3 regions of the Rhodococcus sovatensis genome follow, and region 1 is predicted to be linked to each of the others. Evidence: predicted binding sites of a transcription regulator. Region 1 holds the regulator's gene; each other region holds the start of a gene.

Region 1 (7,281 bases):
ACCAGTACCTGATGCTCGGTGAACGGCTCCTGCACGCTCATGACGTCGGCCAAGCTCCCTTCCCAGCAATGCTCGGGCCCGAAAACTCCTGAAGCACCGTCGATCTCACCGCGGATCGTGTCGTGCCAGCGATCCGGCGCCCACGGATCGGAAAGCTGATCGACAACGGGGATCACCGTCAACCACGGCAGCTCGGACGCCAAGATCCACAGCAGATCGGCGGCATAGAGGTCGCGTGGCGATCGACCGCCGACGAACAGCGTGACCGACGGCGGTGATTCGCGTCGGGCCAGATCCAGGATGAGCGATCGCATCGGCGCCAGCCCGGTTCCGCCTGCAATCATGACGACGTCACGTCCCGAGTCGTCGACGCGAAGCGCACCGGCGGGATTGGTCAACTGCCAGATATCTCCCGGCCTGGTCTCGTTGACGATCGACCCGCTCACCCAACCGGCCGGCACGGCTCTGACGTGAAACTCGAGCTTGCCGTCGAGAGAGGGTGGCAGCGCGGGCGAGTACCGACGGCGCAGGCGTGCGTTCTGCGGAACGGTGACTTCGAGAGACTGGCCCGCGGAGAACGGGATCGCATCTCCGACGAGTCGAATGACGGCCAGGTCGTTGCGAAGTCGGTGGTACTGCACCACCTCGGAATTCCACGTCTGCATGGGCTCCAGGATATGTGGCGCCGGTGGCTTCACCGACCAGGCGGGCAGGTCAGGGAGGCTGTGGTCACCAGGGGTCGTGACGGACCGTCGAGAGATCGACCCCTGCCCCTTGCAGCCGAAACTTGGTGGTGTTGATCATCGACGGCGAACCGACGATCTGAATGTCACGGTCGGTCCACCGGCCGAACTCGGCGACGACCTTGCCGATCTGCCCGACGATCGGCGACGAGCCACCCGGCGTCGGCCGATACTGCGGGCCGTCGTACCACCAGGGGTCGGTTTCTTCTTCGACTATTCCGATGACCGACAACCACGGATTGGTCGCGGCGATCTGTTGGAGGATCGGCAGGTCGTACAAGTCGCACGGGTAGCGGCCACCGTAGAACACGTGCACACGCGGGTTGTCGGTTCGGCTCGCCATCTCCATCAGCTGTGCCCGCACCGGTGCAATGCCGGTGCCCGACGCGATCAGCAGCCGGTCGCGTCCCCCCGCGGTGTGCCGTGTCATGGTGCCCAACGGAGATCCGACGGTCCACCGATCACCCACCGCGGTGCTCGCGACCAGTGCCGGGCTGACCCAGCCGCCGGAGACTCGTCGAATGTGGAACTCGATTTCGCCTGCCGAGTTCGCTGGGATCGCCGGCGACAGGTATCGCCACATGCGAGGTCTGCTCGGAATGGAGACGCTTACATACTGACCTGCGCTGTAGTCCAACGGTTCGTCGAGCTTCAACCTGATGACCGAGACGTCGTCGAGCACTCGAATGTGATCGACGACCGTTCCCTGCCACACCGGAGGCCCGTCGTCGGCCTCGGCGGCTTCGATCATCGTTCCGGCCATGACCGAGATGACGTCGCGCCAGGCCGCGTCTACCTCTTCCGTCCAGATCTCGTTGCCGGCGAACTGCTCGAGGGCAGTGATCAGAGCATCGCCGACGGCCGCATAGTGGGCGTCGACGATGCCGTACTTGCGATGGTCCCGCCCCAATTGCGCGAGAAACGGCAGCAGCCGATCGAGATCTTCCAATTGGTCGATCGCATATGCGATGGCCGTCACCAGCTTGTCGCGCTGCGTCACCATCGAGGCTGGAAAGAAGTCGCGGACAGCAGGATGTCGAGCGAAGAGAATTGCGTAGAAAGAACGCGTCAGCTTCTCGGGCCCGCCCTCCACAGCCGCGACGGCCTTGAACGTCGTTCGCACAAGCGAAATTGCTCGAGCATCCATCTCTCGAAAACCCCTATCCACCTTCAGGCCAAGCAGCCTTCAGCTCGCCTACGTGTGATTGAAGGCGTTCGACAGCCAGCGCGCAACGCCGAGCACGGCAATCGCTGCAATTGCCTGGGAGTCTAGCCCAGCTCTCGCACACTGACGTATCGAGAAAATTCGACCGTCGGATTCACGCGGCAGTAACCGTCACATTGCCCGAAACGGACGTCGTAACCAACTGCCCGATCGAAACCGATTGCCCCGCATCCGCATTCGGCCTTTCCAGTAGTTGTTCGAGGCCCTAGGATTCGCAGCGTCGATCAAGATCGGACTGATGCCAATCGAAACGGGGTAGGCGAATCGTGACTCTCACTGTCGGGGTGGGCTTGAAAGAACCAGTGATAGACGAATCCCTCCTCGCCCGGCGACTCGCCGAATGTCGCGAATTCTTCGACCTACCGGAGCTACGCCACCTCCCCGCCGAGCGCACGACGCAGGCATTGGCCGAACTCCGAGCCACCGGAACGTACGTCCAGTCGGCCGAGGAAATTCTGATCGGCGCAAAGATCGCCTGGCGAAACCATGCACGATGCGTCGGACGCAAGCACTGGCGCACACTCAAGCTGCTCGACGCGCGTCGCGCCACCACGGCCGCGGAGATCGCCGAGGCATGCTTCGAGCACCTACGAGTCGCGACCAACGGTGGCGCTCTGCAGTCCATCGTCACCGTCGGCCCGACGCCGTTGCCCGACGGGCGCGAGTATCGGATCATCAGTCCGCAGCTGATCCGATACGCCGGGTACCGGGGCGTGGACGGCACCATCGTCGGCGACCCCGCGCACGTCGAGCTCACCGAGCTCGCGTCACGACTGGGCTGGCGCGGCGAGGGAACCCCCTTCGACGTCCTCCCGTTGATGATCTCGACGCCCGACGAGCCGATCCAGTGGTTCGAGGTGCCGCGCGAGTTGGTGATGGAGGTCGCGCTGGAGCACCCCAACTACCGGTGGTTCGCCGGGCTCGGGCTCAAATGGCACGCAGTCCCAGCAGTCTCCAACATGGACCTGGAGATCGGGGGCGTTCGGTATCCCTGCGCGCCGTTCAACGGGTGGTATGTCAACACCGAAGTCGGCGCACGAAACTTCAGTGACACCGATCGATACGACATGCTGCCGACCATCGCGAAGAAGCTCCGTCTCGACATGAGCTCCGACCGCACACTCTGGAAGGATCGTGCGCTCGTCGAGCTCAACCGCGCAGTCATCCACAGCTTCCGTGAGGCGGGGGCGTACATGGTCGACCACCACACCGTCGCCAAACAGTTCGTCGACCATGTCGATCGCGAGGCACAGGCCGGACGAGAATGCCCGACGGATTGGTCGTGGGTGAATCCGCCGATGTCGTCGGGAATCACTCCGACGTTCCACAGGCTCTACGATCCGCCGGACCTGGACATCAGGCCGAATTTCGTCGCCAGGGGTTCGGCGGGCTGCCCCTTCTCATGAGGTGTCGGGGGTGCGGTGTCGTCCGGCGCCCCTCCCGGTGACCGAATGTCTCATTCGGTCACCTCCAGGGCCCGACGCGCACCTTCCAGCCGGGGCGCAGGTTGCAACCCGCGCGCTCGCTGGAACCTGCGCGGGCTGACCCTCACGGGAGCGAACGACTCATTCGGTCACCTCGCGGGCTGACCCCCGAGTGACCGAACGACTCATTCGGTCTCAAAACCGGCCGAACGCGCACCTTCCAGCCGCCCACACCTAGGCCGCAGCTCAGCGCTGGTTTCGCGGCTTCCAGACGACCAGGGCGCTGCGCTGAACCGGCACGAGATCGCGACGATAGCTCGCGTGCACGTTCGCCAGTTCCTGCGCGAGCTCACCCACTCGGGCTTGCAGTGCCTCGACCTGGTTGGACAGTTCGATGATGCGCTTGATGCCCGCGAGGTTGACTCCTTCGTCCTGCGACAGCCGCTGAACCTCGCGGAGCAGCGCGACGTCTCGCGGCGAGTACCGACGCCCACCACCGGTGGTGCGATGCGGCGTCACCAACCCGAGTCGGTCGTAGGTCCGCAAGGTCTGCGCGTGCATCCCCGCGAGCTGGGCTGCGACGGAGATGACGAAAACCTGCGCGTCAGGATCGCCCTGGGGAGGAGGGGGTGCAGGCGGCACCGGCATCATGCACCTGCCCATCCTGCCCGCGGATCGAATCCGCTGGCCTTCTCCGCTTCCAGATACGCCCGCAATGCTTCGGTTGCCGGATCGTCGAGCTTCTGAGGGACCGCGACCTTGACGGTGACCATGAGATCACCGGGGTTGCCGGTCTTCTTCGGCACGCCACGACCGCGCACTCGCAGGACTCGTCCGTCCACGGTGCCGGGCGGAACCTTCACACCGACCCGTCCGTCGAGCGTCGGAACCGACAGAGTCGTTCCGAGTACAAGCTCGCCGTAACTGACCGGAACGGTGACCGTGAGGTCGTCGCCGGTGCGGCCGAACACCTTGTCCGGTCGAACCCGAACGGTGACGTACAGGTCGCCCGAGGGAGCACCGCGCAGTCCCGCCTCGCCTTGACCTGCGAGCCGGATCTTCTGGCCGTCGGACACGCCTGGTGGCACTCGAACGGTGATGGTGCGGGTCCGATTCTGGACGCCGCTGCCGCGGCAATCCGCGCACGGGTCGTCGATGATGGATCCGGTTCCGCGGCAGTCGTCGCACGGCTCGCTGAAGCCGAACGCCCCCTGGTTGCGGTTGACGACGCCGGCGCCGTTGCACTTGGGGCACACACGGGGGCTGGTTCCTGGCTTTGCTCCGCTGCCGTGGCACGTCGTGCACGATGACGGACTGGTGAGCCTGAGCGGAACCGTCACACCCTGCGTGGCTTCTCGGAAGCCGAGTGTGGTCTCGGTTTCGACGTCGCTGCCACGCCGGGGTCTGGTGCCTGCGGGGCGCTGCTGTGTTCCGCCGCGATTGAACAGGCCACCGAACAGGTCTCCGATGCCGCCGTCGCCACCGCCCTGACCGAAGATGTCGCCGACGTCGAAAGTCTGACCACCGCCGCCGAATCCGCCTGCGTTGGGGTTGAATCCACCTCCCTGGCGGCCGAAGCCACCGGAGGCGAAGAGCCGTCTCGCTTCGTCGTACTCGGTCCGCTTGGCAGGGTCGGCAAGGACCGCGTGGGCCTCACTGACAGCTTTGAATTTCTCTTCGGCGGCAGCATTGCCGGGGTTGGCGTCAGGATGGTTGTCCCTTGCCAACTTTCGGTAGGCCTTCTTGATCTCTTCTGCACTCGCGCTGGAGGAAACGCCCAGCTCCTTGTAGAAGTCCTTCTCGATCCACTCCCGCTGGCTCACCGGGCGTTTCCTCCTCTCGCGCTATTTCTGTTTACTTCTCGTCGGGCGCATCGGCACCCGACTCTTGTCCAGCATCATCTACGACGCCGACCATCGCGGTCCGCAGAACACGCTCACCGAGCTTGTAGCCCGGACGCATCAGCGTTCCGACGACGGGGCTGCTGCCGTCACCCTCATGGGAGACGGCCTCGTGGATGGCGGGGTCGAAGGCGTCGCCCACGGCTCCGAACGTGCTCAGACCGATGTTCGAGAACACCCCGGCCAACTTGTCAGCCACGGCCTTGAGCGGACCGGTTTCGAGATCACCGTGCTGGCGGGCCCGCTCCAGGTCGTCGAGGACGGGAAGCAGCTGGGAGATGACGGACGCTTTCGCGTTCTCGGCACCTGTCTGCTTCTCGCGATCGGTGCGACGCCGGTAGTTGGCGTACTCGGCCGATACGCGCTGCAGATCGGCGGTGAGCTCGGTGACCTGCGTGTCCCGCGGGTCTTCCTCGACTTCACCCTCGACTGCCACTACATCGGATCCCTCCGCGTCCACCGAGCCGGGCTGGGGCGCAGCCCCGGTACCCGCAAAGGGCTCCGGAACTGCGTCCCCTTCCCGTGCTGCACCGGTCTCGGGATCGATCTTTCGCTTGTCCACGAAAGTGACCGGTTCTTGCTCGGTATTCTGCAGATCCTGCTCGGTGTCGCGGGGGGTCACTTCTTCTCCGTGTCGACCGGCTCGTCCACGACCTCGGCGTCGACGACACCGTCGTCAGCTGCCTGTGCATCGCCTTCTGCGCCGCCCTGCTCCTTGGCCTGAGCCTCGTAGATGGCGGTGCCGAGAGCCTGCGACTCGGTCGAGAGCTTCTCGACGGCGGTCTTCACTGCCGAGATGTCGCTGCCCGCGAGAGCCGACTTGGCCTCTTCGATGGCCGACTCGACGCGTCCCTTGAGCTCCGCGTCGACCTTGTCCTCGTTGTCCTTGACGAACTTCTCCGTCTGGTGGACGAGGGACTCGGCCTGGTTGCGGACCTCGGCCTCTTCGCGACGAGCCTTGTCCTCGTCTGCGTGAGCTTCCGCGTCGGCGACCATGCGGTCGATCTCTTCCTTGGACAAGCCGGAGCCGTCCTGGATCTTGATCGTGTTTTCCTTGCCGGTGCCCTTGTCCTTGGCCGTGACGTGCACGATGCCGTTGGCGTCGATGTCGAAGGTGACCTCGATCTGCGGGACGCCGCGAGGAGCAGGCGGCAGCTCGGTCAGCTCGAAGGAGCCGAGGAGCTTGTTGTGCGAGGCGATCTCGCGCTCACCCTGGAAGACCTGGATCTGCACCGACGGCTGATTGTCGTCAGCGGTGGTGAAGGTCTCGGACCTCTTGGTCGGGATGGTGGTGTTGCGCTCGATGAGCTTGGTCATCACGCCACCCTTGGTCTCGATACCGAGGGACAGCGGTGTGACGTCGAGGAGCAGAACGTCCTTGACCTCGCCCTTGAGCACGCCGGCCTGCAGAGCAGCGCCGACGGCCACGACCTCGTCCGGGTTGACGCCCTTGTTGGGCTCGCGTCCACCGGAGAGTTCCTTAACCAGCTCGGAGACAGCAGGCATACGCGTCGAACCGCCGACGAGCACGACGTGGTCGATGTCCTTGACGGCGATGCCCGAGTCCTTGACCACTGCCTGGAACGGCGCACGAGTGCGGTCGAGCAGGTCGGAGGTGATCTTCTGGAACTCGGAGCGGGAAAGCTGCTCGTCGAGGAACAGTGGGTTCTTGTCGCCGTCGACCGTGATGTACGGAAGGTTGATCGAGGTGCTCTGCCCGGAGGACAGTTCGATCTTCGCCTTCTCGGCAGCCTCACGGAGACGCTGCAGGGCCATCTTGTCCTTGGTCAGATCGATGCCGTTCTGAGCCTTGAACTTGTCGACGAGCCAGGTCACGATGCGCTCGTCCCAGTCGTCGCCGCCCAGGTGGTTGTCACCCGAGGTCGCACGGACCTCGACGACACCGTCGCCGATTTCCAGCAGGGAGACGTCGAATGTGCCGCCGCCGAGGTCGAAGACCAAGATGGTCTGCTCGCTGTCGCCCTTGT
Region 2 (7,281 bases), 1.6 Mb from region 1:
TTCCAACTGCCCATGACGCCGCTCGAGTTCGACCGTCACGAGCTCTCTGCTCGCGACCGTGGTCGAGCGGCAACGACGCACACGCCGTTCGACACTCGCCGCGTACGCGAGAACTGCAAGGACGAGGATCGCCGCAATCACAAAAACAGTCACAAGGTCTGAATTTACGGGACCAAACAGAACTCGCCCGGAGGCTCGCCCGTGCGAGGAGATTCTCGTTAAGTTCGTCCCCGCCCTCGTCCGACCAGATTGGTCAGCTTGCGCACTGCGCTCTTGGGTACTTTCGTCCCGACCGCGGTCAGAACTTTGTACTGGGCACCAGGGACGCTGATGACTTTGCCTTTGCCTAGGTCGCGCATCGATTCGCGCACCACCTGCTCGACGTTCAACCACATGAACTTCGGAATCGAGGACATCTCGATGCCCGCGCGCTGGTGGAACTCGGTCTTGACGAATCCGGGGCACAAGGCCTGCACCTGAACACCGGTTCCTGCGAGCCCTCCGGAGAGTCCCTCGGAGAAGGAGATGACGTAGGCCTTCGACGCCGAATAGGTCGACCCTCGTCCGGCCAAGATGCCCGCGACGCTGGCAACATTGACGACCGTGCCTCTGGCAGCTGCGACCATCGACGGCAGTGCGGCACGCGTCAACTGCATCACCGCGGTGACGTTGACATCGAGCTGGGATTGCAGGAGCTCTGGCTCAGCCGTCCAGAACTCACCCGCCGTCCCGAATCCAGCGTTGTTGACGAGAAACTCGACGCCCCGATGCAGCCTCTCCGCGGTCGCATCACGGCCCGCCTGCGTCGACAGATCCGCGGCGATGATCTCCGAGTCGGCGCCGAACCGAACCCGCAGGTCGTCGGCGAGCGCCCGCAACTTGAGTTCGTTTCTGGCGACGAGCACCAGGTCGTAGCCACGTGCAGCCAGGTGCGTCGCAAAGCCCGCTCCGAGACCCGAGGTGGGACCGGTGACAAGGGCAACCGGACGGATGGCGGCAGCGGACGAAGGTTCGATCGGTTCGGCGGTCATGGAACTGAAGGCTACGGCGTTTGCCTTCAGTTCTGCAGACTCGCGGCGACGAGAATGGTCAGTGGTCGGTCGGGCGCCGGTCCGCATCGCGGGTGATCGGCGTCGGACGATTCTGAGACTCGCCCCGCGACGGCGGCGCAGGTCGTGGGCCTGGCCGGGGATTGTCGCGACGAATTCCTGCATCACGAGCTTGGCCGGGACCGGTGTCCACGTGGCCTGCGGCAGGTCGGCCACCGTCCGTGACGCTTCCACCGCGTCGTCGCGGCGCTACGTCCATGTCGGAGCGTCCGGCAGGAGTTTGCGACCGACGGCCCTGCTGCGGTGCATCGACCCTGGCCGAACCGGCGGACGCGCGAACGACTGGAGGAAGCACGTGCAGCATGCCCGACAGCCGCGCCACCGCGTCGATCGCGGCGTCCCAATCTCGACCGGTGCTCCCGAGTGGCAAAGAACCGAGTGTCCAGTCGTTCTCGCTCCAGATCAACGACATCTTCGCGGGAACGGATTCGGTGAACGCAGCCATTCGCTGGTCGCATACCCGGCGGGCTACATCGGTATCGGTTGCGAATACGACACGCGGACCGATCGCCCCGAGAAGCTCCATGTCCGGATCTCGCGGTGGAGGTGTCGACTTGAGGCGTAGATCGATGTCCACGTCGGACCCGACCGGGCGCTGTACCGCGACAATGGTCGCGAGCTCCTCGACGTCGAAGAGTACGAACTTCTCCCCACGCCGAACACCACGTACGAGATCGAGTGCAGTGGTGTGCTCAGGCTTGGCCAACGCCGCACGCTTGAACCGATGGACGATGTCCTCGTCGTCGGCGGAGTAGGAATAGCCCTGGGCCTTTGCCCACATCTGACGCACGCGTCCGAGCTGATCGCGACGCGAACGATCGATATAGAGAAGGGCGACCGCGCCCACGAGGGCGATCGCTGCAAGTCCGAACCACATAGCCGTCATCGGACGTCAGCTTATAGCGTCGACGGACGAAGGCCGCGGAACGACCCGGAAGCGCCTATCCCCCGAGGTCCGGCGTTTCGACGATGACATCGGCGGTGATCGTGCCGTCCTGCATCGGACTACCGTTCACCACGACGAGCGAACCCACTGTCAGCGACGAGACATCGAACCCCGACAGCGACAGCACCTGGGTCTGCGGGGTGACGAGAACCGTGACCGGTGCACCGTCGATGCCCTGTATCGACAGAGTCGAGCCGTCGATCGCGGTGATGGTTCCGATTGCGGCGCCGGACTCACCGAGAATCTCGGGGATTCCACCCGGCACCAAACCCCCTGGAACCGAAGGTGACACGGACGGGGGCTGACTCGGCGGCAGCGTCGGTAGCGGTGCCCGCGAAGTCGACGAGGGTCCGGCCGCCGTGGCCGGCTCCGACTTCTGATTGGACAGGACGAGAAAGCCTGCCAGCACGACGACGGCCAGCGCGACAAGGGCCACCGACGCGAGCAGCCATTTTCTGGAGGAATTGCCGCCCGACCCCGGATCCTCGGAGATGTACGCCGTCTCGCCGGTGTACATGGGCGGCTGCCCATAACTCTGACCTGCGTAGTTCTGACTGGCATAGTTCTGATTCGCCGCGTAGTGCTGGTTCGGGTCGTACGGCGGCATAGCCTGCGTCGGGTTCGGCTGGTTGTACTGGGGCTGGCCGTACTGCTGGGGCTGGTTGTACTGGGGCTGGCTGTACTGCTGGCCCGATGGATACTGCTGGGTCGGCTGATCCGGATACGACGCGGAATCCGGCAGCGGCTGGGAGTCCGGGTATGCCTGCCACGTCTCGGTCGGCTGGTCGGCTTCCGGACGGTCGGGCGGCGGGTTCGCCGTCCCGTCGTCCCACGGCCGTTCGCGCGGATCTTCCGGGTAAGTCATGTATCGAGGGTACGTCCCCACAGTCATGGCGCGCGGTAGACGAACTCCACACTCGCGCGAGAAACACCGGGTGTTTCTCGCGCGGGTGTGGAGCGGGACGCTAACCCAAGACCAACCCGTCCCCGTCCGGGCTGACGTTCACCGACACGACATCGCCGTCGCGAACCTCACCGGCCAGCAACAGCTTCGCCAACTGATCACCGATGGCCTGCTGGATCAGCCTGCGCAACGGACGAGCACCGTAGAGCGGGTCGTAACCGCGGGCGGCGAGCCACAACTTCGCCGGCGAGGTCACGTCGAGCGTCAGTCTGCGCGTCGCCAGCCGCTTCGCCAGGAAGCCGAGTTGGATGTCGACGATGGATTCCAACTGCTCCTCCGACAGCGAGTCGAACACCACGACGTCGTCGAGTCGGTTGACGAACTCCGGCTTGAATGCACGCCGGACAGCGTCCATCACCTCCTCCTTCGATCCGCCCGCACCGAGGTTCGAGGTGAGGATCAGGATCGTGTTCCGGAAATCGACCGTTCGGCCCTGCCCGTCGGTCAACCTGCCCTCGTCGAGCACCGCCAACAGGATGTCGAAGACATCCGGGTGGGCCTTCTCGACCTCGTCGAACAGCACCACGGTGTACGGACGTCTGCGAACTGCTTCGGTGAGCTGACCGCCCGCCTCGTACCCGACGTAGCCGGGAGGGGCACCGACTAGCCGTGCGACAGCGTGCTTTTCGCTGTACTCACTCATATCGATCCGAACCATCGCTCGTTCGTCGTCGAACAGGAAGTCCGCGAGCGACTTCGCAAGTTCGGTTTTGCCTACGCCGGTGGGACCGAGCAACAGGAAGGATCCCGTCGGACGGTTCGGGTCGGCGACGCCTGCACGAGACCGCCGGACTGCGTCCGACACCGCTTGTACGGCATCTTTCTGGCCGACGACACGCTTGCCCAGCTCGTCTTCCATACGCAGGAGCTTGGCGGTTTCGCCCTCCAGCATTCGGCCGGCGGGGATACCTGTCCAGGCTGCGACGACATCGGCGACGTCGTCCGGGCCGACCTCCTCCTTGAGCATGACATCGCCCTGCTTCGGCGAGGCTTCGGTCTTCTGCGCGAGTTCTTTCTCCAACGTCGGGATTCGCCCGTAGCGAAGCTCGGCGGCCTTGCCCAGGTCGCCGTCGCGCTCGGCACGCTCGGACTCGCCGCGGAGGTTTTCGAGCTCCTCCTTCAGAACGCGCACCGAATCGATGGCATTCTTCTCGTTCTGCCAGCGAGTACTGAGCTGATTCAGCTTCTCCTGGCTGTCGGCGAGTTCCGCGCGTAGCTTGTCCAGCCGTGCTTTCGACGCCTCGTCGGTCTCCTTCTCGAGCGCCATCTCTTCGATCTCGAGACGACGGACGGCCCGCTCGACCTCGTCGATCTCGACGGGACGTGAGTCGATCTCCATGCGGAGCCTCGACGCAGCCTCGTCGACCAGGTCGATGGCCTTGTCCGGGAGGAACCTCGAGGTGATGTAGCGGTCGGACAGGGTCGCGGCCGACACCAGAGCGGAGTCCGTGATGCGGACACCGTGGTGCACCTCGTAACGCTCCTTGAGACCGCGCAGGATTCCGACGGTGTCCTCGACAGACGGTTCACCGACGTACACCTGCTGGAATCGACGTTCGAGCGCGGCGTCCTTCTCGACGTACTTGCGGTACTCCTCCAAGGTCGTCGCGCCGACCAGCCGCAGTTCGCCTCGGGCGAGCATCGGCTTGATCATGTTGCCCGCGTCCATGGCCGACTCACCGGTCGCGCCGGCACCGACGATAGTGTGCAACTCGTCGATGAACGTGATGACCTGGCCCGCGGAGTTCTTGATGTCGTCGAGCACGGCCTTGAGCCGTTCCTCGAACTCACCGCGATACTTGGCTCCCGCGACCATCGAACCGAGATCGAGCGATACGACGGTCTTTCCGCGCAGACTCTCCGGCACGTCACCGGCGACGATGCGCTGCGCGAGACCTTCGACGATGGCGGTCTTGCCGACGCCGGGTTCGCCGATCAGAACAGGGTTGTTCTTGGTGCGGCGAGACAGAACCTGTACGACGCGTCGGATCTCGGTGTCGCGTCCGATGACCGGATCGAGCTTGCCTTCGCGCGCTTGCGCGGTCAGATCGGTGCTGTACTTCTCCAACGCTTGGTACGTGCTCTCGGGGTCTGCACTGGTGACGCGGGCGCTGCCGCGGACCGTCTGGAAGGCGTCGCGCAACTCGTCAGCACTTGCACCGCGGCCGGTCAGGAGCTTGGCGACGTCGGAGTCGCCCGTCGCAAGACCGACCATCAGGTGCTCGGTGGAGACGAACTCGTCGTCGAGCTCGGTTGCGAGGCTCTGGGCGGTGGTGATCGCGGCGAGTGCTTCGCGCCCGAGTTGCGGCGTTGTCGTCGATCCCGTAGCGGACGGAAGGCGGTCGACCAGTGTCTGTGCTTCACTGCGCACCGCAGCTGGATCGACGCCGACAGCCTTCAACAACGGGGAGGCGATGCCGTCGGTCTGATCGAGCAACGCCACCAACAAGTGCGCCGGACGGATATCCGGGTTTCCGGCCGCGGACGCGGCCTGCAGAGCTGCGCTGAGCGCAGCCTGCGTCTTCGTGGTGGGAGTGAAACTGTCCACCGGTCACCTTCTTTCTGCGGAGAAGAACTTCATGTCGATGGGTACAACGTTACAAAGGTTGAGTCTGTTCCGCTCAACTTAAGAAATATTGCCGGGAGCCTTCACCGGTCGACTCGCAGCAGCATGGCCACGTGAGTGCAAACGCGATACCCTCGGGCGGTCTACTTCGGAACCGTCTAGCAATGGCGGAGGTTGATCGATGCTCGATGCGCGAACTATTTCCCTGGTTCGCGCCGGTTTCAAGTCCGTTCTGGCGGCTGATGACGGACCGGCGCACCTCGCGCGGTCCTTCTACGCCCAATTGTTCGTCGCGCATCCCGAGTTTCGGTCCTACTTTCCCGCATCGATGGATGAGCAACGGGACCACTTCGTTCGAGCATTGGCGTACGTCTTCGACAACCTGGACAAGGACGACCGCGTCGAGTCGTTTCTTCGACAACTCGGACGCGATCACCGCAAGCACGGGATCGACGGATCACATTTCCGCGCAGGTGGGTCGGCCCTGATCGCAGCGTTCCGCAACTTCGTCGGCAACGAAGTGTGGACGGACGAGGTAGAAGGCGCATGGCACAGGACCCTTGCATTCGTCACCGACAACATGGCCGTCGCAGCGGACTCCGATGAACTTCCGCCCTACTGGGGTGCGACCATCGTCGAGCATCAGCGCGTGCTCGACGACCTGGCGATCGTTCGACTTCAGGTCGACGAGGGCATCCACTACTTTCCCGGCCAGTACGTCAGCGTGCAGATTCCGCAGCGTCCGAAACTGTGGCGCTACCTCTCCCCAGCGATACCGTGCAACCCTCAGGGCGAGATCGAATTTCATGTCCGACGCGTGTCCGGTGGCTGGGTCAGCCCAGCAATCGTCACCGAGTCGGTCGTCGGCGATCGCTGGGCCATCAGCCCTCCACTGGGCGGACTACAGGTCGATCGCAGCCTCCGAGACGACGTACTGATGATCGCGGGCGGCACCGGTTTGGCGCCGCTCCGCGCACAGATCATGGAGATGGCGCGATACAGCCGCAATCCCCGTGTCCATCTCTTCGTGGGCGGCACCTTTCCGCGGGACCTCTACGACATGCACACCTTGTGGCAACTGTCGCTGTCCAATCCCTGGCTAACCGTCGTTCCGGTCACGGAGGAGGAAGAAGACCCCTGGTGGCACACCACAGGGACGCACGAACTGCCGTGGGGAATGCACCACCGACTGCACGGACCGATAGGCAAAGTGGTCACTCAGTTCGGATCGTGGGCGGATCGCCAGATCCAGATCTGCGGCTCGCCGTCCATGGTTCGAACGACCATCTACGCGCTGCGCAAAGTCGGCACTCCAATGCAGCACGTGCAGCACGATCCGCTGTAATCGGCCAGTCCATCTGGGCGCTCCGCGCCCTAAATGTTCGCGCGGCCCTGCCAGTACGGATCACGAAGCTTGCGCTTGTACAGCTTTCCGTTCGGATCGCGCGGTAGCTCGTCGGTGTAGTCGACGGATTTCGGGAGCTTGAATTTGGCCAGCCGCTCCCGCGCGAACACCATGATCTCCTCGGTCAGCTCCTCGCTCGGCTCGACGCCCACCTCAGGCTGCACGACGGCTTTGATCTCCTCACCCCAATCGGCATGCGGGACACCGAAGACCGCAACATCGGCCACCTTCGGGTGAGTGATCAACTCACCTTCTATCTCGGCGGGATAGATGTTCACTCCACCCGAGATG
Region 3 (7,281 bases), 560 kb from region 1:
TACTCGATGATCACCAGGCCCTCCGACGGACAGACGAGACCGCTTCCTGCCTGGCTGATGCCCGTCGTACCGCCGATGGTTTCCGCGTCGACCGGTGCGTTGTTGCTCCCGCACATCGCCGAGGGACAGTGGCGCCTCACGATGCTCGGAGCCTGCTACGCGATGTTCGGGCTGTCTCTGCTCATCGGCATCATGACCATGACGCTGATATACGGACAGCTCCTCGGCGGTGGCGCCCCGCCGGTTCAGGCGGCCCCGACGGTCTGGATCACGCTCGGTCTCATCGGCCAGTCCATCACTGCCGCAAACTTGCTCGGCGCCGACGCAGCTCTGGTGTTCGTCGGCCCGGACTCCGGAGTCGGCCCTGACAACGCTGTCGCCACCGGGCTCGAGATCTTCGGCATCGTCTACGGGTTCATCATGGGCGGATTGGGTTTCCTGATGTTCTGCCTCGCGCTGGCGCTGACGGTGCATTCCTCCCGACGAGGGCTGTCGTTCTCGTTGACGTGGTGGTCGTTCACCTTCCCGGTCGGTACCTGCGTCACCGGTGCGGCGGCGTTGGCGGCGGCTACTGGATCCACGGCGTTGGTCGGACTCGCCGCGGTCCTCTACGTACTCCTTCTCGCGGCCTGGGTCACGGTAGCGACCCGGACGGCGCATGGGTCGCTACGGGGCGAACTACTGGGTTAGAGTGCATTCGATCGAATCGAAGAGGAGGTGCTACCCGTGGACCGTTGTTCAAGTTGGGCGCTCCTTTTCCTTCCGGCCCGGTAGGAGAGCGCCCCAGGCGCTCGAAAGGCTGCTCGATGCCTCATCCTCGCTCTCTCCCGGCCGTCACTCGCACTCTTCGATCGGCAGGGTGCGTATTCGCCGAATCAGAAGCCGAGCTACTCGTCGACACGTTTGTCGGTGACGATCTCGAACACGCAGTTGCACAACGTATCCTCGGTACTCCGCTGGAACAAATTCTCGGCTGGGCCGAATTCTGCGGTCTGCGAATCGTCGTCGAACCGGGAGTGTTCGTGCCGAGGAGGCGAACCGAACTCCTCGTACGACTGGCCGCGGCGTCGACGCCGCACACCGTCGTCGATATCTGTTGTGGTTCAGGGGCAGTCGGCGCTGCCCTTGCGCATGTACTCGACGGCCTCGAGCTGCATGCTTCCGATATCGATCCCGCGGCCGTACGGTGTGCCCGCCGCAACGTCGAGCCTGTGGGAGGGCACGTGTACGCGGGTGATCTATACGCGCCTCTTCCGGAGGAACTCCGAGGCCGCGTCGATGTTGTCGCCGCAAATGCCCCCTATGTCCCCACCGACGCCATCGGCTCGATGCCGCCCGAAGCGCGGGATCACGAGCCGAGAGTGGCACTCGACGGTGGCGTCGACGGACTCGACGTGCAGCGCAGGGTCGCCTCCGACGCCGCCCGGTGGCTGGCGCCGAACGGACGCCTCCTCATCGAGACCAGCGTTCGGCAGTCCGAGCGCACCGCGCAGATCGTCGTTGCGGCTGGATTCGACGTCGATATCGTGCACGCCGACGAGCTCGACGGCACAGTAGTGATCGGGAGAAGATCCGCCTGAGCCTGATTGAAACGGTGTAATTCTGCTGACGGAGAACACCGCCACCTCGGGGAACACCACTGACGGGAAACAAGTTGAGTCCCCATAGCTCAACTTCCTGGAGGTGTCTTCATGTCCGAACCCATCCGCCTACCCGTCCTGTTCCTGACCGACCCTGTCGTGCTTCCTGGCATGGTCGTGCCGGTACAGCTGGACGAAGCCGCCCGCGCCGCCATCGACGCCGCCGGCATTTCCTCCGACGCACCGTCGGGCGGAGGCAAGCTGCTCGTCGCGCCGCGCCTCGACGATCGCTACGCCTCCTACGGTGTCATCGCGTCCGTCGTCCAGATGGGTCGTCTCGCGACGGGAGAACCGGCGGCCGTCATCAAGGCCGAACAACGTGCCCACATCGGCCACGGGGTCAGCGGCCCCGGTGCCGCACTGTGGGTCGAAGCCGACGTCGTGGCCGAATCGGAGGCCGACGCTCGGACCACCGACCTCGCTCGCGAGTACAAGCAGCTCGTCGTCGCCATGCTCCAGCGGCGCGACGCCTGGCAGGTCATCGACTCGGTCAACAAACTCGTCGAGCCCGGGGCTATCGCTGACACAGCCGGTTACGCCTCGTACCTTACGGACGTGCAGAAGCGCGAGTTGCTCGAAACACCGGACGTCGGTGAGCGTTTGACGATGCTGATCGACTGGACGAAGTCGCACCTCGCCGAAGTGGAGGTGAACGACAAGATCTCCAGCGACGTTCGCGACGGAATGGAGAAGACGCAGAAAGAATTCCTGCTCAGGCAGCAACTCGCGGCGATCCGGAAGGAACTCGGCGAGGACGAACCCGACGGTGCGGACGACTACCGCGGCCGCGTCGAAGCAGCAGACCTGCCGGAGAAGGTGCGGGAGGCCGCAATGCGCGAGGTCGGCAAACTCGAACGCTCGAGTGATCAAAGCCCGGAATCCGGTTACATCCGAACGTGGTTGGACACCGTGCTCGATCTCCCATGGAACGTGGCCACCACCGACGAGACCGATATCGTCGCCGCACGGGCAATTCTCGACGCCGATCATCATGGTCTCGACGACGTGAAAGACCGCATCGTCGAATTCCTCGCGGTGCGTGCACGACGCGCCGAGCGTGGTCTCCAACTCGTCGGGGGCCGTGGGTCGGGCGCCGTCATGGTCTTGGCCGGACCGCCCGGCGTCGGTAAGACCTCTCTCGGCGAATCGGTTGCGCGAGCATTGGGCCGCAAGTTCGTTCGCGTTGCGCTCGGCGGTGTCCGTGATGAGGCGGAGATTCGTGGACACCGTCGCACCTACGTCGGAGCGTTGCCGGGTCGTATCGTTCGCGCGATCGGAGAGGCGGGATCGATGAACCCCGTCGTGCTCCTCGACGAGATCGACAAGGTCGGTTCGGACTACCGCGGCGATCCGAGTGCCGCTCTGCTCGAAGTCCTCGATCCCGCACAGAATCACACGTTCCGTGATCACTACCTGGACCTGGATCTCGATCTGTCCGATGTGGTGTTCCTGGCTACAGCCAACGTGATCGAACAGATCCCGCCCGCGCTGTTGGACCGCATGGAACTCGTCCCCATCGACGGATACACCGAGGACGACAAAGTCGCTATCGCACGGAACTACCTGCTTCCACGTCAGTTGAACAGGGCTGCAGTCAATTCCGACGAGGTCGACGTCACCGACGGCGCTCTCCGCAAGATTGCAGCCGACTACACCCGCGAGCCAGGTGTGCGGCAGTTCGAGCGTCTTCTTGCGAAGGCGCTGCGGAAGGCGGCAACGAAGCTCGCGACCGAATCCGGCCCGTTGCACGTCGACGAAGCAGGCCTCGTCGACTATCTAGGGAGGCCGCGGTTCACGCCGGACGTTCACGAACGCACGGAAGTACCGGGTGTAGCAACAGGTCTCGCCGTGACCGGGCTCGGTGGTGACGTCTTGTTCATCGAAGCCGCCTCCACAGAGGGAAAGCCGGAGTTGGTGCTCACCGGACAGCTCGGTGACGTCATGAAGGAGTCGGCGCAGATCGCACTGTCCTACGTACGTTCGCACGCAGCGGACTTCGGCGTCGATCCAGATGCGCTGGAGCGCAGCATTCACGTTCACGTTCCTGCCGGTGCTGTCCCCAAGGACGGGCCGTCGGCGGGCGTCACGATGGTGACGGCTCTGGTATCGATGGCGACCGGACGCCCGGTCCGGTCCGACGTCGGGATGACGGGTGAGGTGACGCTGAACGGGCGGGTGCTGCCGATCGGTGGCGTCAAGCAGAAACTTCTCGCGGCTCAGCGTGCCGGATTGACGACCGTGTTCATTCCTGCCCGGAACGAACCCGATCTCGACGACGTGCCGGCCGAGGTACTGAGTGCGCTCGACGTGCGTCCGATGACTGATGTCGCGGACATTCTTGCCCTCGCACTGGAAGAGCCGGCCGATCTTCTGGAGAAGGTCTCTTGACCTCGAGTGGCGTCGAGGTTCTAGCGTTGTCGACATGAGCATGGAAGTCACTGCCTGGAACCAGATGTATCGGACGATGAACTCGTCCACTCAACAGACGCAGTTCTCGTCTGTCACAGCACGCCGGATACTGCGTTTCGCTCGTCCACACCGCGACAAGCTCGTCGGATTCATGATTCTCAGTGTCGTGCTTGCGGTGTTGGCGGTGGCGACGCCGGTGTTGGCGGGCCGTGTCGTCAACGCGATCGTCGACGGCGATTCGTTCGATGTCGTGCTGCGGCTGTCGCTGCTGATCGCGTTGATCGCCGTCGTCGATGCGGGGTTCGGGCTGCTCAACCGGTGGTTGTCCTCGAACATCGGTGAGGCGCTGATTCTCGACCTTCGGACTGCGGTATTCGATCATGTGCAGCGAATGCCTATCGCGTTCTTCACGAGAACTCGAACCGGGGCGCTCGTGAGCCGGCTGAACAACGACGTCATAGGTGCGCAGCGTGCGTTCAGTGACACGCTGTCCGGCGTCGTCAGCAATTTCGTGACGCTGGTTCTTACGTTGGTCGTCATGATCGGAATATCCTGGCAGATCACGCTTCTGGCGCTGATCATTCTGCCGGTCTTCGTGATACCGGCGAGGCGGATGGGCAGACGCCTTGCGCGTCTCCAACGCGAAGCAGCAGAACATAATTCGGCGATGAGCACCCAGATGACCGAACGGTTTTCGGCTCCGGGAGCAACACTCGTCAAATTGTTCGGGCAACCCGAGGTCGAGTCCGAGGAATTCGCGATCAGAGCTTCTCGCGTGCGCGATATCGGGGTGCGAAGTGCAATGGTGCAGACCGTGTTCGTGACTGCACTGACGCTGGTGTCGGCGTTGGCTCTTGCTGTTGTCTACGGCCTTGGAGGATTCTATGCATTGCGTGGGCAGCTCGATCCGGGCTCCGTTGTGGCGCTGTCACTTCTGCTCACCAGGCTCTATTCTCCACTGACTGCGCTCGCGAGCGCTCGTGTCGAAGTGATGAGTGCGCTCGTCAGCTTCGAGCGGGTGTTCGAGGTGCTCGATCTGGTGCCGCTCATCGAGGACAAGCCCGACGCGGTCGCGGTCCCGGACGGACCGGCATCGGTCGAACTCCGCGACGTCCGCTTCACTTATCCGTCGGCGGACAAGGTCTCGCTTGCCTCGTTGGAGGAGGTCGCGTTGCTCGATTCACGCGGCGGTGACGAAGTTCTGCACGGCGTGTCGTTCGTTGCCGAACCCGGCCAGATGGTTGCACTCGTCGGAACCTCGGGCGCGGGCAAGTCGACCATCGCGCAGCTGATCGCCCGCCTGTACGACGTCGACAGCGGATCGGTTCGTCTGGGCGGTACCGATGTTCGGGATCTGACCGCCAGTTCGATTCGCGGCACCGTGGGGATGGTGACGCAGGACGGTCATCTCTTCCACGACACGATCCGCTCCAACATCGTTCTGCCGCGGCCGGAAGCGACCGACGCCGAAGTGTGGGACGCCCTGCGCCGAGCGCGGTTGGAGGAGTTGGTGGAGTCATTGCCCGACGGGCTCGCCACCGTCGTCGGAGAGCGCGGGTACCGGTTGTCCGGTGGCGAGAGACAACGTCTGACGATCGCCAGACTGCTCATCTCGCGGCCCCGCGTCGTCATCCTCGACGAGGCAACCGCGTCGTTGGATTCGACGTCGGAAGCAGCGGTGCAAGCGGCCCTCGGTGAGGCTCTCGCAGGCAAGACCTCGGTGGTCATCGCCCACCGTTTGTCGACCATCCGAGCGGCGGACGTGATCCTGGTCGTCGAAGGAGGCACGATCGTCGAGCGCGGAACACACGAAGAACTCCTCGCAGCGGGTGGCCGCTACGAGGAGCTTCATCGAACTCAGTTCGCTGCTGTGTGAATCCCGTCAGCAGTTACTCGGTGCCGGCACGCCCTTGAATCGGGCGTCGATCCATTCCAGGGCCTGTGGGAGACCGAGTACTGCTGCGGTGAGGTGATCGTTGCTCGGGACGAGCACCTCTGTGACTGCAACTCCGGCCGCGCAGTACCGGCCCAAGGTATTGGTGATGGATGAGACCGGGATGAGCATGTCCGTCGGGCTGTGCCACTCGAAGAACGGTGCCTTCGGCACGCCGGGGTACAGCTCGACGCTGTTCTCGTTGACCGCTGCGACCATTTCCGGACTGTCCATGAGGTTCAGCGAACCGGCCACCATCATCGCGCTCTTGCCCGCACCGACCGCAATGATGTCGTTGGTGCATGCGTTCTGCAGCTCTGCTGCCATCTGCTGGCCGAGAGGGTTCAGCTGCTCGCTGATCGGAATCCTCGTCGGGTACTCACGCTCGAGTCCGAGCGCGGCGGCGAACGCGAGACCGAACACCGGGTGCGGGTTGAAACCGAGATCGCGGGCCATTCGTTCGAGGTTCATCGGCGCACCACCCGCTGCGCTACCGACGATGTTGAGTTCGGGGGCGTAGTCGTTCTGGAGCGCTGCGGCCCATGCCGTCGCCATGCCGCCACCGGAGTAGCCGGCCAATGCCACTGGGCTCTGCCGAACCTGAAGTGGATCGAAGCGCTGGGATGCGCGAATGCTGTCCAGAACGATCTGGCCGCCCATCTTCGCGGCACCGTAGGCGCTGTTGGGACCGAGATGATCGGCGATCACAACCGTCCATCCACGCTGCAACGCCCCGTTGAGAGCAGGGGCCTCGCGGATCATCAGGTTCGGATCCTGCGTCCACAGAGCCTGCGACGGTGCACACTCGAGGCCGAGTGCATTGATGATGTGCTGGTACGACAGCACTGGTCCGTTCGGGGCCTTGTTCCTGGGGGCGATCACCGTGTTGATCGCGGCAATGGGTTCACCTGCCGAGTTGGTCGACCGGAACCGGAGCTGCCAGACATCGACGTCGACGAATCCCGCGGGAGGGGGCATCGGACGGCTCGAGATGATGTCACCGGGGTTCTTGGCTTCCAAGTCCGGTACCGGTGCATAGAAGACGTCGGCAATCGGCGTCGGCTCCAACGGATTCGCTGCTGCTGGGCCTGCTGCGATCACCGCAGAGCAGGCGATCGCGCCTGCCATGACGGCAGCCCCGACCAGTTCGAATACGCGCATAGCGTTGGATTCCCTCCCGAAAAGACTGCGATTACCGAGCACAAGCTCGCCTCTCGATACCGCACCGAATACCCCACCGAAACGATATAGAAAGAACGAACCTGTTCGTTACGCTTCCCCCGGAAATGATGCCCGAAG

The links. Region 1 encodes HspR, which represses chaperone genes until heat shock. Its sites were predicted from a motif close to ANNTGAGTNNNNNNNACTCANNT; they were not measured.
Region 2: the regulator HspR is predicted to act here: its motif matches at 5,624-5,646, upstream of clpB (ATP-dependent chaperone ClpB).
Region 3: the regulator HspR is predicted to act here: its motif matches at 1,653-1,675, upstream of lon (endopeptidase La).

Annotation. Positions count from the first base shown of each region.
Region 1 is NZ_CP147846.1:5,606,492-5,613,772, reverse strand. Features, by position in the region: gene WDS16_RS26230 (FAD-binding oxidoreductase) at 1-665, opposite strand, end outside; gene WDS16_RS26225 (FAD-binding oxidoreductase) at 730-1,890, opposite strand; gene WDS16_RS26220 (nitric oxide synthase oxygenase) at 2,235-3,374, shown strand; gene WDS16_RS26215 (heat shock protein transcriptional repressor HspR) at 3,639-4,040, opposite strand; gene dnaJ (molecular chaperone DnaJ) at 4,040-5,215, opposite strand; gene grpE (nucleotide exchange factor GrpE) at 5,247-5,915, opposite strand; gene dnaK (molecular chaperone DnaK) at 5,912-7,281, opposite strand, start outside.
Region 2 is NZ_CP147846.1:3,990,164-3,997,444, forward strand. Features, by position in the region: gene WDS16_RS18560 (LemA family protein) at 1-153, opposite strand, end outside; gene WDS16_RS18565 (SDR family oxidoreductase) at 219-1,031, opposite strand; gene WDS16_RS18570 (hypothetical protein) at 1,090-1,986, opposite strand; gene WDS16_RS18575 (DUF5666 domain-containing protein) at 2,051-2,920, opposite strand; gene clpB (ATP-dependent chaperone ClpB) at 3,021-5,567, opposite strand; gene WDS16_RS18585 (globin domain-containing protein) at 5,767-6,930, shown strand; gene WDS16_RS18590 (acyl-CoA synthetase) at 6,960-7,281, opposite strand, start outside.
Region 3 is NZ_CP147846.1:5,047,036-5,054,316, forward strand. Features, by position in the region: gene WDS16_RS23540 (TDT family transporter) at 1-690, shown strand, start outside; gene WDS16_RS23545 (putative protein N(5)-glutamine methyltransferase) at 807-1,580, shown strand; gene lon (endopeptidase La) at 1,692-4,028, shown strand; gene WDS16_RS23555 (ABC transporter ATP-binding protein) at 4,063-5,925, shown strand; gene WDS16_RS23560 (lipase family protein) at 5,932-7,143, opposite strand.